2 regions of the Agrobacterium sp. rho-13.3 genome follow, and region 1 is predicted to be linked to the other one. Evidence: predicted binding sites of a transcription regulator. Region 1 holds the regulator's gene; the other holds the start of a gene.

Region 1 (10,461 bases):
ACGACCGAGATTTTCGGCGTCATAACCCCATGTCAAACTATCGCCATAGCAAAGAACGGTTTTTGTCACGTCCAACTCCTGAATGGAGCGAGCCGAAAACCGTGATCCGGTTTCCGGCCCGGGTGGTTTCTTAGACCAGCATGCCCATCGGGTTTTCGATGTAGCGCTTGAAGGCAGAAGCGAGTTCCGCACCGAGCGCACCGTCGATGACGCGGTGGTCGAAGGCGAAAGTCGCGGTCATCACCGTACCTACTTCGATCTTGCCGCCGCGTACGACCGGCTTCTCCACGCCAGCACCGATCGAAACGATGGATGCCTGCGGCAGATTAACGATCGACGTGAACGAAGAGACGCCGAACATGCCGAGGTTAGACACAGACGTTGTGCCGCCCTGATATTCTTCCGGCTTCAGCTTCTTATCGCGGGCACGCTTGGCGAGATCCTTGACCTCGTTGGAAATGGCCGAAAGGGTCTTCGTCTCGGCATTTCTCACGATAGGCGTGATCAGACCATCCGGGATCGACACAGCGACGCCGACATCGGCGTGCTTGTGCAGAACACGGGCCGTCGAAGTCCATGAGGCATTCGCCATCGGAACGTCACGCAGCGCAAGCGCCATCGCCTTGATGATGAAGTCGTTGACGGAAAGCTTGAAGGCCGGAACCTCGCCCTTCTCCGTCTTCTTCACCGGTGCCGAGGCATTGATCTCGGCGCGCAGCTTCAGCATCGCATCGAGTTCGCATTCCATCGAGACCGTGTAGGAAGGTACGGTCTGCGTCGACTCCGTCAGGCGCGAGGCAATCGTCTTGCGCATGCCGTCATGCGGCAGAAGTTCGTAAGAGCCTTCCGCAAACAGCTTGAGAACGTTTTCGTCCGACGGACCCTTGGCAGGTGCAGGAGCCGGAGCGCCAGCGGATGCAGCAGCAGCCGGAGCCGCCTTCGCACCACCGGAAGCGACGGCCTTTTCCACGTCGGTCTTGACGATGCGGCCATGGGGGCCGGAACCGGAAACCGCGACGAGATCAAGACCGGCATCCTTTGCCAGACGCCGTGCCAGAGGCGACGCGAAGATGCGTTCGCCGGACTTTGCGACAGGCGGTGGCGTGGACGGTGCAGGGCCTTGATCGGCAACGGGCTTTTCAGCCTTGGCCGGTGCTGCTGCTTCTGCCTTTGGTGCTTCGGTCTTGGCTTCCTGTTTCGGAGCCTCAGCCTTTGCAGGTGCGGCATCGCCGCCCTTTGCAGCTTCAGCTACATCTTCGCCTTCACCAGCCAGGATCGCGATCACGGCGTTGACTTTAACGCCTTCGCTGCCGGCTGGAACGAGAAGCTTTGCAACCACACCCTCATCCACGGCTTCCACTTCCATGGTCGCCTTGTCGGTTTCGATCTCAGCGATAACATCGCCGGGACCAACTTTATCGCCTTCCTTGACCAACCACTTGGTAAGGTTGCCTTCTTCCATCGTGGGAGACAGGGCAGGCATTGTGATGTTGATAGGCATAACTAGCCCTCCCCCCAAACGAGATTATATTGTTCCAACTCTTCAGGATGTTCCGCCAGCCGATCCAGCTGCGACGGCGAGATTTCAATATATCCCGCTACATCGCTAAGCCATTCGCTAACGGCACCGATAACGCCGATATTCTCACGCGGAACACCGGCGATCACATCACCTTCACCGTCATTGATAACAGCCCAGAAGATCACACGCTCGAACTGAGGCGCATCTTTAGACCCTAGAACACGATACCAATTTTCAGTTGCCGGGAGGATTTGTTTAATTTTACTCACAATCCCCTCCTTTACTTGTAGCAGACGGTTTTGACGGCCTGAATGACTTCATCGACATTGGGCAGAGCCAGCTTTTCGAGGTTCGCTGCGTAAGGCATCGGAACGTCCTTGCCAGCAATCGTCAGGATCGGCGCATCGAGATAATCGAATGCGGCGCGCTGAACGCTGTTGGAAATGAAGTCACCGACCGATGACTGTGGGAAGCCTTCTTCCACCGTCACCAGACGACCGGTTTTCTTGACCGATTCGATCACTGTCGGGAGATCCATCGGACGGATGGTGCGCAGGTCGATCAGTTCAACGTCGATGCCGAGCTTTTCGAGTTCCGCAACAGCCTTGATGGCGTAGGTCATGCCGATACCAAAGGATACGATGGTCGCATCCTTGCCCTTGCGGTGAATGCGCGCCTTGCCGATTGGCAGCACGAAATCATCCAGCTTAGGCACTTCGAAGCTCTGGCCGTACAGAATTTCGTTTTCAAGGAAGATGATCGGGTTTGGATCGCGGATCGCCGCCTTCAGCAGACCCTTCGCATCAGCAGCCGTGTAAGGCATGATGACCTTGAGGCCCGGAATGTGGCTGTACCAAGCGGCATAGCACTGCGAGTGCTGTGCAGCCACGCGGGCAGCCGCGCCCGAAGGACCACGGAACACCATTGGCGCGCCCATCTGTCCACCAGACATATAAAGCGTCTTGGCGGCAGAGTTGACGATCTGGTCGATGGCCTGCATGGCGAAGTTGAACGTCATGAATTCAACAATCGGGCGAAGACCCGTCATCGCTGCACCAACACCGATACCGGCAAAGCCGTGTTCGGTAATCGGCGTATCGATCACGCGCTTAGCGCCGAATTCCTGCAACAACCCTTGAGTGATCTTGTAAGCGCCCTGATATTCGGCCACTTCTTCGCCCATGACGAAAACTTTTTCGTCAGCGCGCATTTCTTCAGCCATCGCATCACGAAGCGCTTCGCGCACGGTCTGCGTGACGAATTCAGTGCCTTCAGGAATATCCGGGTCGGCAGCAACTTCGATCTTCGGCGCGGCAGGAACTTTTGCGGCTTCCTTGGCAGCAGAAGGCTCTTCGCTTGCTTCGCGGGTCTTGCCGCCAGCAGCGTCAGAATCAGAGTTTGCGGCCTGCGTCTTCGGCTCTTCTTTCTTCGAGGACGAAGAAACGGCGTCAGCGCTTTCGCCATCCTGAAGCAGAATAGCAATTGCCGTGTTGACCTTGACGCCTTCGGTGCCAGCTTCGATCAGCAGCTTTCCGATAACGCCTTCGTCAACAGCTTCCACTTCCATGGTTGCCTTGTCGGTTTCGATTTCAGCGATGGCATCGCCAGAAGCGACAGTGTCGCCTTCCTTCTTCAACCACTTGGAAAGCGTGCCTTCCTCCATGGTTGGGGAAAGGGCGGGCATAAGAATTTCTATAGGCATGATGTCTCCCTTCCCGGATCAGAGCAGAATGTCGGTGTAGAGCTCGGATACATCCGGCTCTGGATCGGTCTGGGCGAATTCTGCGCTATCGGCAACGATGTCACGAACATCCTTGTCGATGAGCTTCAGCTCTTCCTCAGTTGCCCAACCTTTTTCAATCAACCGCACTTTAACCTGCTCGATCGGGTCGTGTTCCGCGCGCATCTTCTGCACTTCGTCCTTGGAGCGATATTTCGCCGGGTCGGACATGGAGTGACCGCGATAACGATATGTCAGCATTTCCAGAATGATTGGGCCCTTGCCGGAACGGCAGTGCTCAAGCGCTTCATCCGCAGCAGCCTTGACGGCGCGAACATCCATGCCGTCCACCTGAATGCCGGGAATGCCGAAGCCGGAACCACGCAGCGAGTAGTTGGACTGCGCCGTTGCACGGGCTGTCGACGTTCCCATTGCGTAATGGTTGTTTTCAACGATGTAGATGATCGGCAGTTTCCAGAGAGCAGCCATGTTGAAGCTCTCGTAAACCTGACCCTGGTTGGCAGCGCCATCACCGAAGTAAGCGACCGACACATTGTCATTGCCGCGATACTTGTTTGCGAAGGCAAGACCGGTTCCGAGCGAAACCTGGGCACCGACGATGCCGTGGCCGCCATAGAAATGCTTCTCTTTCGAGAACATGTGCATGGAGCCGCCCTTACCCTTGGACAAACCACCCTGACGTCCGGTCAGCTCGGCCATCACGCCACGCGCACTCATGCCGGCAGCCAGCATATGGCCGTGGTCACGGTAAGCGGTAATGACCTGATCGCCTTCCTTCTGCGACATGTTCATGCCGACAACGACAGCTTCCTGTCCAATGTAGAGGTGACAGAAGCCCCCGATGAAGCCCATGCCGTACAACTGGCCGGCTTTTTCTTCGAAGCGACGGATCAACAGCATCTCACGATAAGCGTGCAGCTCTTCATCCTTGCCAAAGTCCGGCGTATTCTTGCCAGTAAATTCCTTGGCGGCTGTCTTTGCCGTAGTCTTTCGGCCGGATACGGTCGCGGTTTTTCGCGGCGCCATTCATCCCTCCCTGAGTTGCCATTAGAATGGTTGGATTGGAGCGCACCTTATTCAAGAAAACGCGAAGCAGCAATGCCATAAACGCATGGCTCATATTCTCGCTAAGTAGCTGTGAATAAATTAAAAAAGTTGATTAACCGGAATTAGGTTAATCAAAAATATGTGTTCATGATGACGATTTCGTCTGAACGCGACATATTCAGCTGATAGCGCGAGATTTCATCGATCATATCGCGCTCAAGCGACCCATCGCTCATCAATTCAACCTGACGTTCCAGTGCAACGCGGGTTTTGGTGAGTTTCGCAAGCTCTGCCGTTCTGGCGATACGCTGACGCTCCAGCCGCTCCGTGGCCTGAAGCCCGAAGTCGCCATGAATGGAATGATACCCGAAATAGGAAAGGAAGGCGACCGTGATTGCCGGAACGACAAGACGGCCAAAACGTCTTTTCTTGTGATGCTTGGTCCACATACTCTGAAACAGCCTTCAAACGCGCTACTGCATCCACCATAGCTGCATTTGTTTAACCATCCGTTGACCTTAAATCCCCAACCACCGCAATGCACAAAAAAAGGCCCGCAAATTGCGAGCCTTTTCTTAAAATTGGTGAGTCGAATTATCCGCGAAGGATAGAGCGACCTGCATAAGCTGCCTGTGGACCGAGCATTTCTTCAATGCGGATCAACTGGTTGTACTTTGCAAGGCGGTCAGAGCGCGACAGCGAGCCTGTCTTGATCTGTCCGCAGTTGGTGGCAACAGCGAGATCGGCAATCGTCGAATCTTCGGTTTCGCCAGAACGGTGAGACAGAACAGCCGTGTAACCGGCCTTGTGCGCCGTTTCGACAGCATCAAGCGTTTCCGTCAGCGAGCCGATCTGGTTGACCTTGACGAGAATGGAGTTTGCAACGCCCATCTTGATACCGTCACGGAGGCGGGCAGAGTTGGTCACGAAAAGATCGTCGCCAACCAGTTGAACCTTGGAGCCAATCTTGTCGGTCAGGTACTTCCAGCCTTCCCAATCGTCTTCGGCCATACCGTCTTCGATGGAGATGATCGGGTATTTGCCGGCCAGTTCAGCGAGGTAATCCGCCATGGCTTCAGGCTCCAGCGTGCGGCCTTCACCTTCCAGCGCGTATTTGCCGTTCTTGAAGAATTCCGTCGAAGCGCAATCCAGACCAAGGAAAACGTCGTCGCCCGGCTTGTAACCGGCCTTTTCAATCGACTTCACGATGAAATCGAGAGCTTCAGGCGCGCTTTTCAGGCCTGGTGCAAAACCACCTTCGTCACCAACGTTGGTGTTGTGGCCCTGCGAAGACAGTTCCTTTTTCAGAACGTGGAAGATTTCAGCGCCGATGCGCACAGCGTCACGGATGCTTTCCGCGCCAACTGGCAGAATCATGAATTCCTGAAAATCGATCGGGTTATCGGCATGTGCGCCACCGTTGATGATGTTCATCATCGGTACTGGCAGCAGATGCGCGTTTGGACCACCGAGATAACGGTGAAGCGGCAGGCCAGTCGCATCGGCAGCAGCCTTGGCAACAGCAAGCGATACGCCGAGAATGGCGTTCGCGCCGAGGCGCGACTTGTTGGGTGTGCCGTCCAGCGCGATCAGCGTCTGGTCGATGTAGATCTGGCTTTCAGCATCAAGACCATCAAGCGCTTCGAAGATTTCCGTGTTGACGGCTTCAACGGCCTTTTCAACGCCTTTACCCAGGTAACGCTTGCCACCATCGCGCAATTCAACGGCTTCATGCGCGCCCGTCGATGCGCCAGATGGAACCGCTGCACGGCCGAAGGAACCGTCTTCAAGATGGACATCCACCTCGACAGTTGGATTGCCACGGCTATCGAGAATTTCGCGTGCGATGATGTCGGTAATGGCTGTCATGGTCTCTCCCTTGGGAATGGAACAGAATTTTTCAGTTGCCTGTCTTAAAGCGCATACCGAAAACTGTGAAGCACTTTTCGAATGGGTTGCGCGATAAAACAGGGCGCCAGAAAGGGCTGCTCGATTAAACTTCTCCGGTCGCTGTAGACCATGCAGAAGAAATTACAATGACGGCGCCCGCTTCAGGCGCCGGTTTTTCATAAAAATCAATTGGGGCCAAAACCCGTCACACCGCCTTGGCGATGTTGTCAAAGGCCAGCAGCTTTTCCAGCAGCTTCGGCATATCCTTCAAATGCACCATGTTCGGGCCATCGGACGGCGCATTGTCCGGGTCTTCGTGAGTCTCCACGAACAGACCGGCCACACCCACAGCGATAGCGGCACGCGAAAGCGTTTCCACGAATTCCCGCTGTCCACCGCTGGAGCCGCCCTGCCCGCCGGGCTGCTGCACGGAGTGAGTCGCATCGAAAACAACAGGCGCGCCGAGCGATGCCATGATCGGCAAGGAACGCATATCCGAAACGAGTGTATTGTAGCCGAACGATGCGCCGCGTTCGCACAGCAGCACATTCGGGTTGCCGCTATCGTTCAGCTTGGCCAGCACGTTCTTCATATCCCAAGGCGCTAGAAACTGGCCTTTTTTGACATTGATGACACGTCCTGTCTTCGCTGCCGCAACCAGAAGGTCCGTCTGGCGACTGAGGAACGCAGGGATTTGCAGAACATCGACAACCGGCGCAACGGCGGCGCATTGCTCTTCCGTGTGAATATCCGTCAAAACCGGAAAGCCGAACTGCGTCTTCAATTCAGCAAAAACGTCGAGCGCCTTATCGATGCCAATGCCGCGCTGACCGGAAAGAGAGGTGCGATTCGCTTTATCGAAAGAGGACTTATAGACCAGCCCGATACCCAGCTTGCCGCACAGTTCCGCCAGTGTTTCGGCAATCATGAAAGCATGATCACGGCTTTCCATCTGGCATGGCCCGGCTATCAATGTGAAGCGCTCGGCATTGGAGAAAGACACAGCACCGGCACCCTCGCCCGCAACCACTTTCAGATTATTCGTCACACTCATCGTCTTTCCTCGGAAGCAAACGGGTATTATTACAGGCGCAAGCCAATAATCGGCCCCTTATCTCAGACTGGCAACGCACTTAGCAGCAAGCCATGGTGCCAGCAAGTTACTCGTCAACGGGGCGCCGATCCATACTTCACCGAATTTTAAGGGATTGCAGAACACATATGGAACATATAGTGTTCGTTCTGTATTTGTTTCGCGAATCTTCGCCTCGAATCCCAAGGGTGCTTCTTCATGCTCACGCGCAAACAGCAGGAATTGCTTCTTTTCATTCACGAGCGAATGAAGGAGTCCGGTGTACCGCCTTCTTTTGATGAAATGAAGGATGCACTCGATCTTGCGTCGAAGTCCGGCATTCATCGGCTGATTACAGCCCTTGAAGAGCGCGGGTTTATTCGCCGGCTACCGAATCGCGCTCGCGCGCTGGAAGTCATCAAATTGCCCGAGGCTTATTCACCGAGCATCAAGCCACAGCGCGGGTTTTCCCCAAGCGTGATTGAAGGCAGCCTTGGTAAACCGAAGGCAGTCGAGCCTGCGCCTCCGAAGCCCTCGAATGATAGTGTTTTGAACGCCGTCAGCGTCCCTGTTATGGGCCGTATCGCGGCGGGCGTACCGATTTCCGCCATCCAGAACAACACCCACGATGTCGTCGTTCCGATGGATATGCTGGGTTCGGGTGAGCATTATGCGCTTGAAGTTAAAGGCGATTCGATGATCGAAGCCGGTATTTTCGACGGCGATACGGTCATTATTCGCGACGGAAGCACAGCCAATCCGGGTGATATTGTCGTAGCCCTCGTCGATGACGAAGAAGCAACCCTCAAGCGCTTCCGCCGCAAAGGTGCATCGATCGCGCTTGAAGCGGCAAACCCTGCATATGAAACCCGGATTTTTGGACCTGACCGGGTGAAGATTCAAGGTAAGCTGGTGGGTCTTATCCGTCGCTATCACTAAGTGATTTGACGTTTTTGCTGCTTTTCCAGCAGTTTTAGCGAAGATTTTCATTCGCATTTGATTGGGTGAAAGATATTCGTTAGCTGGCTCACGAATTTACCGCAATGCTTTTGGTTTGTGAGTGCGGCACGTGAAAAAAGTGGCGTGTTTTTCTGACGTTTTGTTTTGAAAGCGTGAAACCTTCAAACATCAAATAATTTCAAGCGAGCCATTAGGCGGAATGCATGTGTCATTGAGTTTTCCTGCGCTAGTACAGTGGTGCAACCGAGGGAATTGACGTGTACGACCTTTATATCGCCAACAAAAACTACTCCTCCTGGTCATTACGGCCTTGGGTATTACTGCGGACGCTCGATATTCCGTTCAACGAAAAGCTGATGCCGTTTGGCAGTTCGAACCATGACTTCTCGACATTTTCACCAACGGCAAGAGTTCCTTGCCTTGTCCAGAGTGATTTGACGGTATGGGATTCGCTGTCGATCATCGAGTATCTGGCAGAGCGGCATAAGGGCGTCTGGTCGGACAATGCGAAAGCGCGTGCATGGTCTCGTTCTGCTGCTGCCGAAATGCATTCCGGCTTTCAGGCATTGCGTAACGATCACCCCATGAGTGTTGGTCTTCGCATCCGTCCAGCCGCAATGAGTCAAAGCTTGCAGAAAGACATTTCGCGTGTCGACGCGCTTTGGCAGCAAGGTCTGGAATTGTTCGGCGGACCGTTTTTGGCCGGTGAGCAGTTCACAGCCGTGGACGCGTTTTTCTGCCCGGTGGTTTTTCGCTTTCAGACCTACGGAACGCCACTGTCTGCCGCCTCAGAGCATTACAAAACCAATATCCTGTCCTTAACCGCAATGCAGGAATGGCAAGACGCAGCCTTGCAGGAGACATGGCGTGACCCGGAGCATGAGGCCGAGGCAAAAGCTGCCGGAGAGTGGACAGAGGATCTGCGCGGGAAATAGTGCCAGGAGCCAGTTTGTCTTCGTTGGCACCACAACATCATCGCGGTGTGAGAGATAGAAGCTTTTCGATGTGAACTGGTATTGCCGTATCGAAACTCTCACGGCGCCAATTATAGCTACGGTGCATGGTCCAGGGGCGATCTGAGCCATACATCGCCGCGGTCGCTTGAAGAACGGGTTGGCCTTTCTCACCAAGCCAGATTTCCATGGAACCTGTTCGCCGCAATGTATCCCGGCTAATGAGGATCGCCCCTGACCTGCATGTGTCAAACGGTGTTCTGCGCGCCATCACCACAATATCGGCGATGTCGCAAGCCACTCCAGTCAGAGCCGTATCGGTAATGACGGCGACGGTTGCTCCTTTTGCGGACCGTGCAATGCACCACATGTCTTTGCGACAGGTGAAAACATCCGGTTTGGATAGAGCGGCCAGCATTTCTTTTTTGTGTTTCGCTCTCTCGGCTTCACTCATGCCAAATGACCGTGTCCCATCGTTGTCCGCCTCACTGTCGGTATCGTCACCGGCGGGTGACTTTTTTACCTTGAGCATTTCAGGTGGCCTGTGACGATCCGGCAAAGGCAGTGCCCTCGCCCATTGATCGTATATGAAACCGGAGGCACGCGGCTTTGTCGATGCAACGGCATCTGTCGATAACAGCGCGACAAGCGACGTGTCTTCATAGATCAGCAGGTCCGGTTTGCTGCGCCATTGCTCCGTGAGCAACATTACGAATCCGGCAGCAATAAACGGCAAGCCTATGAAGGCAAGTCGTGTTCGCAACAGCGCTACCAGCAGAAATCCTGTGGTCGAAACGGCGAGAAACCAGCCATTCTGGCGACCGATTGTGGTGTCGCCACCCCAACTCGAAACGGTTTTGGCAATATCGATGACAACGGCCATGCCGTAACCCATGACTTTGATGAACGGAGCGTCCAGCCCAAACGGCATCAGCAACATTCCGACCAAAGCAAAAGGCATGACGATCAGTGACATGACTGGCATGGCGGCAAGGTTGGCGGCCAGCCCAAAGGCGGTGATGCGATGAAAATGCTCTATAGAGTAGATCGCGGTCGAAATGCCACCGATCAGGGACGTGATGACGACACCGCCAATAATGGTGCCAAACTTGAAAGCAACCGACAACCACCAAGGGGGCGTTGCGATGACAAGTCTGTCGCGCTCACTCCGCCATCTGCTCCAGAATGCATATCCTGAAACAAGCGCAAGCGTTGCCGCAAATGACATCTGAAAACTCGGTCCCATCACCTCATGCGGAGACAAAATGACGATGAC
Region 2 (10,461 bases), 1.5 Mb from region 1:
ATCTGGTGGTTCACAAAACGCTCGATGCGGGCAACCGCATGATCACGCGCATTGCCGCTCAACTGTTCGTCGGCAAGCATGATGACACGCGGCTTCATGATATTATCGCCGGAGGTCAGACGAGCGACGGGCTCTCCCAACCAGCGGACCAGGCCGTCCGAGCTTAACGCAAGATCGCCATTGCCACTGGCATGAAGACGCGCAGCACGCGCCTCATATTCCAGCGCAAGCGCTTTCTGCGCTGCTCCCTGCACCGCCTTGGCATCTGGCCCTTCGGCTCCTGCAACCGGCGTAAACCGGAATCCAGCCAACTGGCCGACATGATGTCCTTCAACAAAGACATCACCATTCACACTGATTTCAGCTTCAAGCATCGCATTCTCTCTTAGGCGCCTCATGAGCACAGATGTCCTGCGATCAACAAAGCGTTTCGTCAACCTTTCATGTAAAGCATCGGACAATCGATCTTCGATTTCCCGAGTCTTTTCTTGCCAGTGTGTCGGATCGGCAAGCCATCCTGGGCGGTTAGATACATACGTCCATGTTCTGATCTGCGCAATCCTTGCAGAAAGCGTATCGATCTCTCCGTCCGTGCGGTCCGCCCGCCGCACCTGTTCGGCCATGAAATCCTCGTTAACCGCACCGCGTTTGACGAGGTCGAAGTAAAGTGTCGAAATCAAATCCGCATGTTGTGCGGGCGCGATGCGGCGGTAATCGGGAAGCGCACATGCTTCCCACAACTTCTCCACACGCGCAGCGTTGGTGGTTATGTCCACGATTTCCGGGTAACGCGCAAGGTGTTCCAGCGCCTGTTGGTCGATTGCAGGCAAAGCACGGGTCAGTCCCTGCACCGTCGGGGCCGTATCAAGGCTTGCCCGCAAGTTGCCGATGGACGAATAGTCGAAATTCTTGGTGCGCCATTGCAGCACTTTGACCGCATCGAACTGGTGCGATTCGACTCGGTGAACCAGTTCATCGTCAAACGGATCAACCTGTCCCGTCACGCCGAACGTGCCATCGCGCAAATGCCGACCCGCACGACCGGCAATCTGGCCCATTTCACCGGCATTCAGATTGCGGAATTGATAACCGTCAAATTTGCGATCCTGCGCAAAGGCAACGTGATCGACATCGAGGTTGAGACCCATGCCAATGGCGTCGGTCGCGATCAGATATTCAACGTCGCCAGACTGATAAAGCCCCACTTGCGCATTGCGGGTGCGCGGAGACAGCGCACCCAGAACAACGGCTGCCCCACCGCGCTGGCGGCGCACCAGTTCGGCAATGGCGTAAACTTCATCAGCCGAAAACGCAACGATGGCCGTGCGCCGTGGAAGACGTGTGATCTTTTTCTGTCCGGCATAAAACAGCTGCGAAAGCCGTGGCCGCTCCACAACAACAATGCCCGGCAGCAGCTTTTCCAGAATGGGCCGCATGGTGCCAGCACCCAGAAGCAGGGTCTGTTCACGCCCTCGAAGGTGCAGAATGCGATCCGTAAAGATATGGCCGCGTTCCAGATCGCCAGCCAGTTGCACTTCATCAATGGCGACAAACGCCGCCGTGGTTTCACGCGGCATGGCCTCGACGGTGCAGACGGAATAGACGGCCTTGGGTGGAGTGATTTTCTCTTCGCCGGTGATCAGCGCCACATTGGGCGCGCCAACCTTCTCCACAAGGCGCGTATAGACCTCGCGGGCAAGCAACCGTAGAGGCAGGCCAATGACACCGCTTCCATAGGCAACCATGCGCTCAATGGCATAGTGCGTCTTGCCGGTATTGGTCGGGCCGAGAACGGCCGTAACACCGCGGCCGCTCAAGATCATGGGGCGAGAATTCAACGTATTATCCGCGAGGTCGACTCAATGGTTATTGCACGACGCCCTCGCAGGTTACGAGACGGCGCCTTTCCTCACACATGGCAATCGCCACGGCCAAAGGCAAGGAAGGAATGCGCGAAAGGTGGTTTAGCAATGATTTTTGCGGTTCAACGCACCCATTTCGAAGATTTGGAACAGGATGCGAACGAATCGGCGACGAATCACTGACTCGCTGTGATTCAGCTTTTGTTCACGGCCATATGTGGACAGGGCGATGGTTGGAGCCACCACATCGTGAATCGATGAAAATGATCTCGTCTCGTTTCAGAGATGATAACCGGCCAGCAATCGCGGTCCATTTTTCTCGGACGTGCCTGCGGCCTGCCCGATGAAATAGGATTTCAGACCCGGAATCCGGTCCACAATGCCAAGGCCAAGATCACGCGCAACACGGATTGGCCCGACATCGTTGGAGAACAGCCGGTTCAGCACATCGGTGGTGATGCCCATGCGCACCGTATCGAAACGCCGCCAGGATTGGTAACGCTCCAGCACATTCAGCGATCCGATATCGAGGCCAAGGCGATCCGCCTCGACAATGGTTTCGGCCAGTGCCGCCACATCCTTGAAGCCGAGATTAAGCCCCTGCCCCGAAATCGGGTGAATACCGTGCGCGGCATCTCCTGCCAGCGCTAGACGCGGGGCGACAAAGGCGCGGGCCAAGGTCAACCCCAGCGGAAATGCGCGGCGTGGGCCGACCGGCTTGATAGGGCCGAGCTTATGGCCGAAACGGCGCTCCAGCTCTTCCTCAAACACCAGATCGTCGGATGCGACCAGCCGGTCGGCATCCGCCGTGCGTTCTGTCCACACCAGTGACGAACGGTTGCCCTTGAGCGGCAGAATGGCGAACGGACCCGACGGCAGGAAATGCTCTTCCGCGCAGCCGTGATGCTCACGTTCATGCTCCACCGTGGTGACGATGCCGGACTGGTCGTATTTCCAGTGCACAGTCTTGATGCCGGCCATGTCACGCAGCGCAGACCGCACACCATCACACGCCACCAGCAATCGTGTTTCCAGCGTGGAACCGTCAGACAGCGTCACGACATTGCTCTGATGTCCCGCATCAAAACCGGAAACGCTCAAGCCATGGCGAATGGTTACGCCCAGCCGTTCGCAGAGGCCACGCAGCGCGCCCACCATGGCGACATTGGGCACCATATGCGCAAAGGGCTGGCCTTCGGCCACGTCACCATCGAATGTCAGGAAAACCGGGCGTACGGGATCGGAGGTTTTCGAATCGGTCACGATCATTTTTTTGATCGGCTGTGCTTCCGGCTCCAGCTCATGCCAGATACCGAAGACCTCCAACATGCGCGTGGCGGCGGCGATGATGGCCGAGGCGCGCATATCCTTTTTCCAGACGTCTTCCGGTGCAGCTTCGATGACCTGCACATCGAGATGCGGAGCGGCCTGCTTGATGGCCACCGCAACGCCAAGCCCGACATATCCGCCACCGGCAACCACGACATCAAGCATTGCGTCTTCTCCTGCATTCTTGTGAATATCACGCCCGCACTATAGACCATCAATCCAAGTCTTCCTACAGCCGGAGCATGTCGAAAATGTCGCGCCCAACCGAAAACGCCGCTCCGATGGAAAAACTCATTTCCACGCTGGATCTTGAAAAGCTGGAGGAAAACCTGTTTCGCGGCGTTAGCCCGCAGGTGGGCTGGCAACGGGTTTTCGGCGGCCAGGTCATCGCTCAGGCGTTGATGGCAGCGCAGCGCACGGTGGACAACAACCGTTTCGTTCATTCCCTGCACGCCTATTTCATGCGTCCGGGCGATCCGCTGGTGCCGATCATCTATCAGGTCGACCGCATTCGTGATGGTGGGAGTTTTGCCACGCGACGCATCGTTGCCATCCAGCATGGCAATGCGATTTTCTCCATGTCTGCGTCGTTCCAGATCGATGAAGGCGGTTTCGACCATCAGGTTTCGATCCCGAACGTTCCTCAGCCCGAACAGTTGCTGAGCGAAGACCAGATGCAGGAGGCATTTCTTGCCAAGGCACCGCCCGCCATCCGCAAATACTGGGAAAACAAACGCCCCATCGAAATCCGTCCGGTGTCGCTCACGCATTATATCTCGAAGGAAAAGCTCGATCCCCATCAGGATATCTGGGTCAGAGCCGTGGGCGAGGTGCCGGATGATCGTCATTACCAAGCGGCGGTCCTTGCCTATCTCTCCGATATGACGCTGCTCGACACATCGCTTTTTGCCCACGGCACGACCATTTTCGACCCTGCCGTTCAGGCCGCGAGCCTTGACCACGCCATGTGGTTTCACCGCCCCTGCAAGCTGGATGACTGGCTGCTGTACACGCAGGATAGTCCCAGCGCCTCGGGCGCCCGCGGACTGACACGAGGCAGCCTTTTTACCCGTGACGGCGTGCTGGTCGCGTCCATGGCGCAGGAAGGCCTGATCCGCAAAAGAGCAAATGATTAATTAATAGGCGATTTTATAAATCTGCATATTAATTGCGCGCATAACGCGTAAACGACTGCCTATTTTAAGGACGAATTTATTATAGCCTTTACTTTTCAATAACTTATCCAACCACCCTTTAAACTGGCACGCGCCTTGAATGTAACGGTTAAGTCGCTGTTACTGATCTGCCAGCGGCGAGGAGATTCGGCTCTGTGCCGAGGACAAACAAAGGATGGGAAACCAGATGAAAATTGTGATGGCCATTATCAAGCCGTTCAAGCTGGACGAGGTGCGCGAGGCACTTACCGCTGTCGGTATTCAGGGCCTGACCGTAACCGAGGTCAAGGGTTACGGGCGCCAGAAGGGACATACCGAAATTTATCGCGGCACCGAATACGCGGTCAGCTTTCTTCCCAAGTTGAAGATTGAAATCGCCGTTGCTTCCGACCTCGTTGAGAAGGCCGTCGAAGCTATCGCGGCCTCCGCAAAAACCGGACAGATCGGCGATGGCAAGATTTTCGTCTACTCGATTGAACAGGCCGTGCGCATCCGTACCGGCGAAACCAACACAGAAGCGCTTTAAGCACGGCTGACAGGGGAGTTCTCACACTATGCAATTCAACAAAATTTCCACACTCAGCGCTCTTGGCGCCAGTGCGGCGGCCCTTCTGGCCCCGATTGCTGCTTTTGCGCAGGACGCCGCAGCACCTGCTGTTGCAGCCGCCGCCGCAGCGCCCGTGCCTGAAAAGGGCGATACCGCCTTTATGTTCCTGGCCACCATCCTCGTGCTTTTCATGATCATACCGGGCCTTGGCCTGTTCTACGGCGGTCTGGTCCGCAGCAAGAACATGCTGTCTGTTCTGATGCAGTGCACGGTCATCGCGGCTTCGGTCATGATTATCTGGGTCGTTTATGGTTACTCTTTCGCCTTCGGCGGATCTGAAAGCCCTTTCTTTGGCGGTTTTGCCAAGATCTTCCTCTCTGGCGTCACCAAGGACAGCACGGCGGCAACCTTCTCGCAGGGTGTCGTCATTCCTGAATACATCTTCGTGATGTTCCAGATGACATTCGCCGCCATCACCCCGGCGCTGATCATCGGCGCGTTTGCTGAACGCATCAAGTTCTCCGCTTCGGTCCTGTTCTGCATCCTCTGGGTCACCTTCGTTTACTTCCCGATCGCCCACATGGTGTGGGACGCAAAGGGCTACCTCTTCGGCCTCGGCGCTCTCGACTTCGCTGGCGGCACGGTTGTTCACATCAACGCCGGTGTTGCTGGCCTGATCGGCGCAATCATGGTTGGCAAGCGCACTGGCTTCGGCAAGGACATGATGGCGCCGCACTCCATGACACTTACCTACGTCGGTGCAGCCATGCTCTGGGTTGGCTGGTTCGGCTTCAACGCCGGTTCCAACCTCGAAGCCTCCAGCGGCGCGATGCTCGCAACCGTCAACACCTTCGTTGCCACGGCAGCGGCTATCCTGTCGTGGTGTGTGGTTGAAAGCTTCACACGCGGAAAAGCATCCATGCTGGGCGCCGCTTCCGGCATGATCGCAGGTCTGGTTGCCATCACGCCTGCCGCCGGTATCGTTGGACCGATGGGCGCCATCGTTATGGGCGCGCTCGTTTCCCCGCTGTGCTACTTCTTCGTATCGGTTGTGAAGAACAAGTTCGGTTATGACGACACGGCAGACGTCTTCGGCGTTCACGGCGTTGGCGGCATCTTCGGCGCTCTGGCGACCGGCATCTTCGCAAGCGCATCGCTCGGCGGCGTTGGTTACGCTGGCGAACAGACGATGAGCGGCCAGTTTCTGGTTCAGGCACAGGCTGTTGTCGTGACGCTTCTGTGGACCGGTATCGGCTCCGTCATCCTCTACAAGATCGTCGACCTGATCGTTGGTCTGCGCGTCCCGGTGGAAGCCGAACGCGAAGGTCTCGACCTCGCATCGCACGGCGAAGCCGCTTACCACTCGTAAGCGTCGTCTTCACCAATTCAAAGCGCAATGGAAAGCCCGGCAATGCCGGGCTTTTTGCTGTTTGGGCACATAGTTTACGTTGTCGGCAGAGAATGATGCATGGTTAATGCCATATTAACCACCAAGCCGTTATTTTGCCCTGTCATCCCGATTACCGCTTTGGGTAATTTTGGAAGAAACAAAAGCATTTTCAGGAAAAAGGAATACCGTTTTTCCGCCCGGAAATGCGAAACGATCTAAGGAACGACGGGCTCAAGACATGGACAGAGTGAATACTCCGACATTCGATGGTCGTGATAGCCGCTTCATACTGACGGCATTCGTCGTGCGTCAGATTTTGGCTTTGTGCGGTTTTGGCCTGCTGGCAATCCTGGCGCTTGGCATCACGGCCTTGGCAACATGGAATGTCGCCGACCCAAGCCTGTCCTATGCCACCGGCAACGAACCCACCAACCTTCTCGGTTACAGCGGCGCAAGCTTTGCCGATATCATGATGCAGTTTTTAGGCTTGTCATCCCTCATCGCCATGCTGCCCATTCTGGCATGGGCGTTCGGGCTGATCTCCGGTCGCAAATTCAACCGCGTTCCCGCCCGTCTAGTCGCATGGATCAGCGGCGCGTTTATCGCGTCCGCATCGCTCGGCTGCTTTCCCGCACCCCTGACGTGGCCACTGCCGAACGGCATCGGCGGCGTTATCGGCGACATGATCTTGCGTTTCCCGGCTCTCTTCATCGGCGCCTACCCCACCGGCACCTTCGCCACAGTTCTCGGCGCAATTTTCGCAGTCCCTGCGGCATGGTTCATGCTGTTTGCATCCGGCCTTATCGGCACACCGGATGAAATCGACATTGTGCAGGAACAGCCGTCGTCGCCCAGCAAGGCCCGGAAGGTACAAGAGCCGGATGATGAAGAGGACGATGGTGACGGTTTCTTTGGCAGCCTTCTCGCCTTCGGTGCCATCGCCCATTACTGGTACATCACGCAGGCGCGTTTCCGCCGCCTGTTTGGTATGAAACCGAAATCCCTGCGCAACGACTTCGAGCAGCCTTACGACTTCAACAATTATGAATTCGGCACGCTGAACGAGCCATCACGTCTGAAAACCGCCATCAACCGGCTGGATCAGCGCTCTGAACCGTCCTTCGAAGAACGCGCAGAGGCACGCGCGCGCCGCGAAATGTCACCACCACCCATCTCGATGGGAGACGAGCCAGACGACGAAGAGCCAACTTTGGACGATGAAGACCGTGTGCCAGACGGCGTCTTGTCCACCGACACAACGTTTTCTCCACGCCCGTCATCTGGCCAGACCCGCATCACACCGCCACCGCCACGCCCCAAGCCAAGCGAGCGTGTGGCCCGCGATGCACAGGCCTCGTTCATCAAACCGGATGGCTTCCAGCTGCCGTCCATTCACCTTCTGGCCGAACCCAAAAGCGTCGTGCGTGACACGACACTCAATGCCGAGGTTCTGGAACAGAACGCCCGCAGGCTGGAAGGCGTGCTGGAAGATTTCGGCGTCAAAGGCGAAATCATCCATGTTCGCCCCGGCCCTGTGGTTACGCTCTACGAACTGGAACCCGCACCGGGCATCAAATCCTCCCGCGTTATTGGTCTGGCAGACGATATCGCCCGCTCTATGAGCGCGATTGCTGCCCGTGTTGCCGTGGTGCCGGGCCGGAATGCCATCGGCATCGAACTGCCGAACCGGACGCGCGAAACCGTTTATCTGCGCGAAATGATCGGCTCTCGCGATTTCGAGACGACAAAAGCCAAGCTGCCCATGTCTCTCGGCAAGACAATCGGTGGTGAACCTGTGATCGCCGATCTGGCAAAGATGCCGCATTTGCTGGTGGCTGGTACCACCGGCTCCGGTAAATCCGTTGCCATCAACACCATGATCCTGTCCCTGCTCTACCACCTGAAGCCTGAACAGTGCCGCCTGATCATGATCGACCCGAAGATGCTGGAACTGTCGATCTATGACGGCATCCCGCACCTGCTCTCCCCTGTTGTAACCGATCCGAAAAAGGCTGTCGTCGCACTGAAGTGGACAGTGCGCGAGATGGAAGAGCGCTACAAAAAAATGTCGAAGATCGGTGTTCGCAACATCGATGGCTTCAACACCCGTGTCCAGCAGGCGTTGGATAAGGGCGAAGTGCTGACCCGCACCGTGCAGACAGGCTTTGACCGCCAGACCGGCGAAGCCATGTATGAAACCGAAGAATTCGACCTGAAGCCCTTGCCCTACATCGTTGTCATCATCGACGAAATGGCCGACCTGATGATGGTGGCCGGCAAGGATATCGAAGGTGCGGTGCAACGTTTGGCACAGATGGCCCGAGCCGCTGGCATTCACGTCATCATGGCAACCCAGCGCCCATCGGTCGATGTCATCACCGGTACGATCAAGGCGAACTTCCCGACCCGCATTTCCTTCCAGGTCACCTCCAAGATCGACAGCCGCACCATCCTTGGTGAACAGGGTGCGGAGCAGCTGCTCGGCATGGGCGACATGCTCTATATGGCTGGCGGCGGCCGTATCCAGCGTGTCCACGGCCCATTCGTGTCCGATAATGAAGTCGAAGAGATCGTGTCCTATCTGAAGACACAGGGATCGCCGGAATACCTCGAATCCATCACCGAAGAGGATGATCAGGAGGACGGCGACGGCCCCGCAGGCACGGGCAATATGGCTGAATCCGACGATCCTTACGACCAGGCTGTGGCTGTTGTCCTGCGCGATGGAAAAGCATCCACCTCCTACGTTCAGCGCCGCCTCGGCATCGGTTATAACCGCGCCGCATCGCTGATTGAACGCATGGAGCAGGAAGGCATCATCGGCCCTGCCAACCATGCCGGCAAACGCGAAATTCTCGTGCCAACCGAGTCGGACTGATAAATAGAGCCAATCGTTGCTTCGGTTGCTGAATACCGCGCAGCTTCAGCAACCAAGCCACGTTTCTGGCGTTATTACAGATGTTCTATGTCATGAAGCCGCCGCGTTTTTTTGACATATGGAATGCGATAAAGGAGAAAAAAATGAAGAAGAATATTCCGGTCGTTTCCTCAAAGGCTTCTGGCTTGGAAAACAACATGACGCGCCGTGGCGTGATTACGCTGTTTTCGGCAGCGGCAGCAATGGCCGCTCTCCAGCCGATGTCCGCGTTTGCACAAGCCTCTGGCGAAACTGCCACCGCGCAGAAAATTGCCAACCACTTCTCATCCGTCAAAACCATGATGGGTGAATTCGTGCAGTTCGGCCCGCGTGGTGAACAGACCGGCGGCAAGTTTTATATCGCCCGCCCCGGCAAGCTGCGCTTCAACTATGAAGACCCCTCGCCCATGCGCGTGATTTCCGATGGCAAGAATGTCGTCATTGGCAACAACAAGCTGAAAACATGGGATTTGTATCCCCTGTCCAAAACGCCACTCAGCCTGCTGTTGTCGGATAAGATCGATCTGGGAAATCAGAAGGTTCGTGACGTCAAACAGGAATCCGACCTGACCACCATCGTGCTGGGCGACAAGAGCGTTTTTGGCGATAGCACCATCACGCTGATGTTCGACCCGAAAACCTTTGATCTCCGCCAGTGGACCACCACCGACGCGCAGAACAAGGACACAACGGTGATGATTTTCAACGTCCAGACCGGCGTTGCCCTGGACGATAAGGTCTTCGCCATCAATTATGAAGAAGTCCGCAATCGCGGTTGATATGAAGTTGAGAAAACGATTCCCGTTGACCGCCTGATGCGATAAGCCTGCCTCCAACCTTCCTGAAGGACCAACGGAGCGCAGGCATGACCTTTTCGATCACCACATGGAACATCAACTCGGTGCGGCTGCGCATGCCAATCGTCGAGCAGTTTCTGGTGCGTTACAAGCCCGACGTCATCTGCCTTCAGGAGACGAAATGCCAGAATGGCGAGTTTCCACTCAAGCCCTTAAGAGCCTTGGGGTACGAGCACATCATTATCCACGGCCAAAAAGGCTATCACGGCGTTGCCATCGCGTCGAAACTGCCGCTGACCGAAGACCACCGGCAGGATTATTGCGGTATTGGCGATGCCCGCCACATCTCCGGCATCGTGCAGGTCGGCTCGCGCAGAATTCGCCTGCACAATTTCTACGTCCCTGCCGGTGGCGACGAGCCGGACCGCAGCATCAACCCGAAAT

What was found. Region 1 encodes LexA, which represses DNA repair genes until DNA is damaged. Its sites were predicted from a motif close to TGTTCNNNNTGTGTTCNG; they were not measured.
Region 2: the regulator LexA is predicted to act here: its motif matches at 2,008-2,025, upstream of RMR16_RS12830 (helicase-related protein).

What each region holds. Positions count from the first base shown of each region.
Region 1 is NZ_CP192774.1:1,070,890-1,081,350, reverse strand. It holds gene RMR16_RS05385 (SGNH/GDSL hydrolase family protein) at 1-69, opposite strand, end outside; gene RMR16_RS05380 (pyruvate dehydrogenase complex dihydrolipoamide acetyltransferase) at 131-1,501, opposite strand; gene RMR16_RS05375 (hypothetical protein) at 1,504-1,791, opposite strand; gene RMR16_RS05370 (pyruvate dehydrogenase complex E1 component subunit beta) at 1,803-3,224, opposite strand; gene pdhA (pyruvate dehydrogenase (acetyl-transferring) E1 component subunit alpha) at 3,243-4,289, opposite strand; gene RMR16_RS05360 (FtsB family cell division protein) at 4,442-4,759, opposite strand; gene eno (phosphopyruvate hydratase) at 4,905-6,179, opposite strand; gene kdsA (3-deoxy-8-phosphooctulonate synthase) at 6,406-7,254, opposite strand; gene lexA (transcriptional repressor LexA) at 7,492-8,211, shown strand; gene RMR16_RS05340 (glutathione S-transferase family protein) at 8,490-9,167, shown strand; gene RMR16_RS05335 (ComEC/Rec2 family competence protein) at 9,205-10,461, opposite strand, start outside.
Region 2 is NZ_CP192774.1:2,641,155-2,651,615, forward strand. It holds gene RMR16_RS12830 (helicase-related protein) at 1-1,823, opposite strand, end outside; gene RMR16_RS12835 (ubiquinone biosynthesis hydroxylase) at 2,142-3,356, opposite strand; gene tesB (acyl-CoA thioesterase II) at 3,443-4,327, shown strand; gene RMR16_RS12845 (P-II family nitrogen regulator) at 4,542-4,892, shown strand; gene RMR16_RS12850 (ammonium transporter) at 4,921-6,282, shown strand; gene RMR16_RS12855 (DNA translocase FtsK) at 6,542-9,181, shown strand; gene RMR16_RS12860 (outer membrane lipoprotein carrier protein LolA) at 9,325-9,999, shown strand; gene RMR16_RS12865 (exodeoxyribonuclease III) at 10,086-10,461, shown strand, end outside.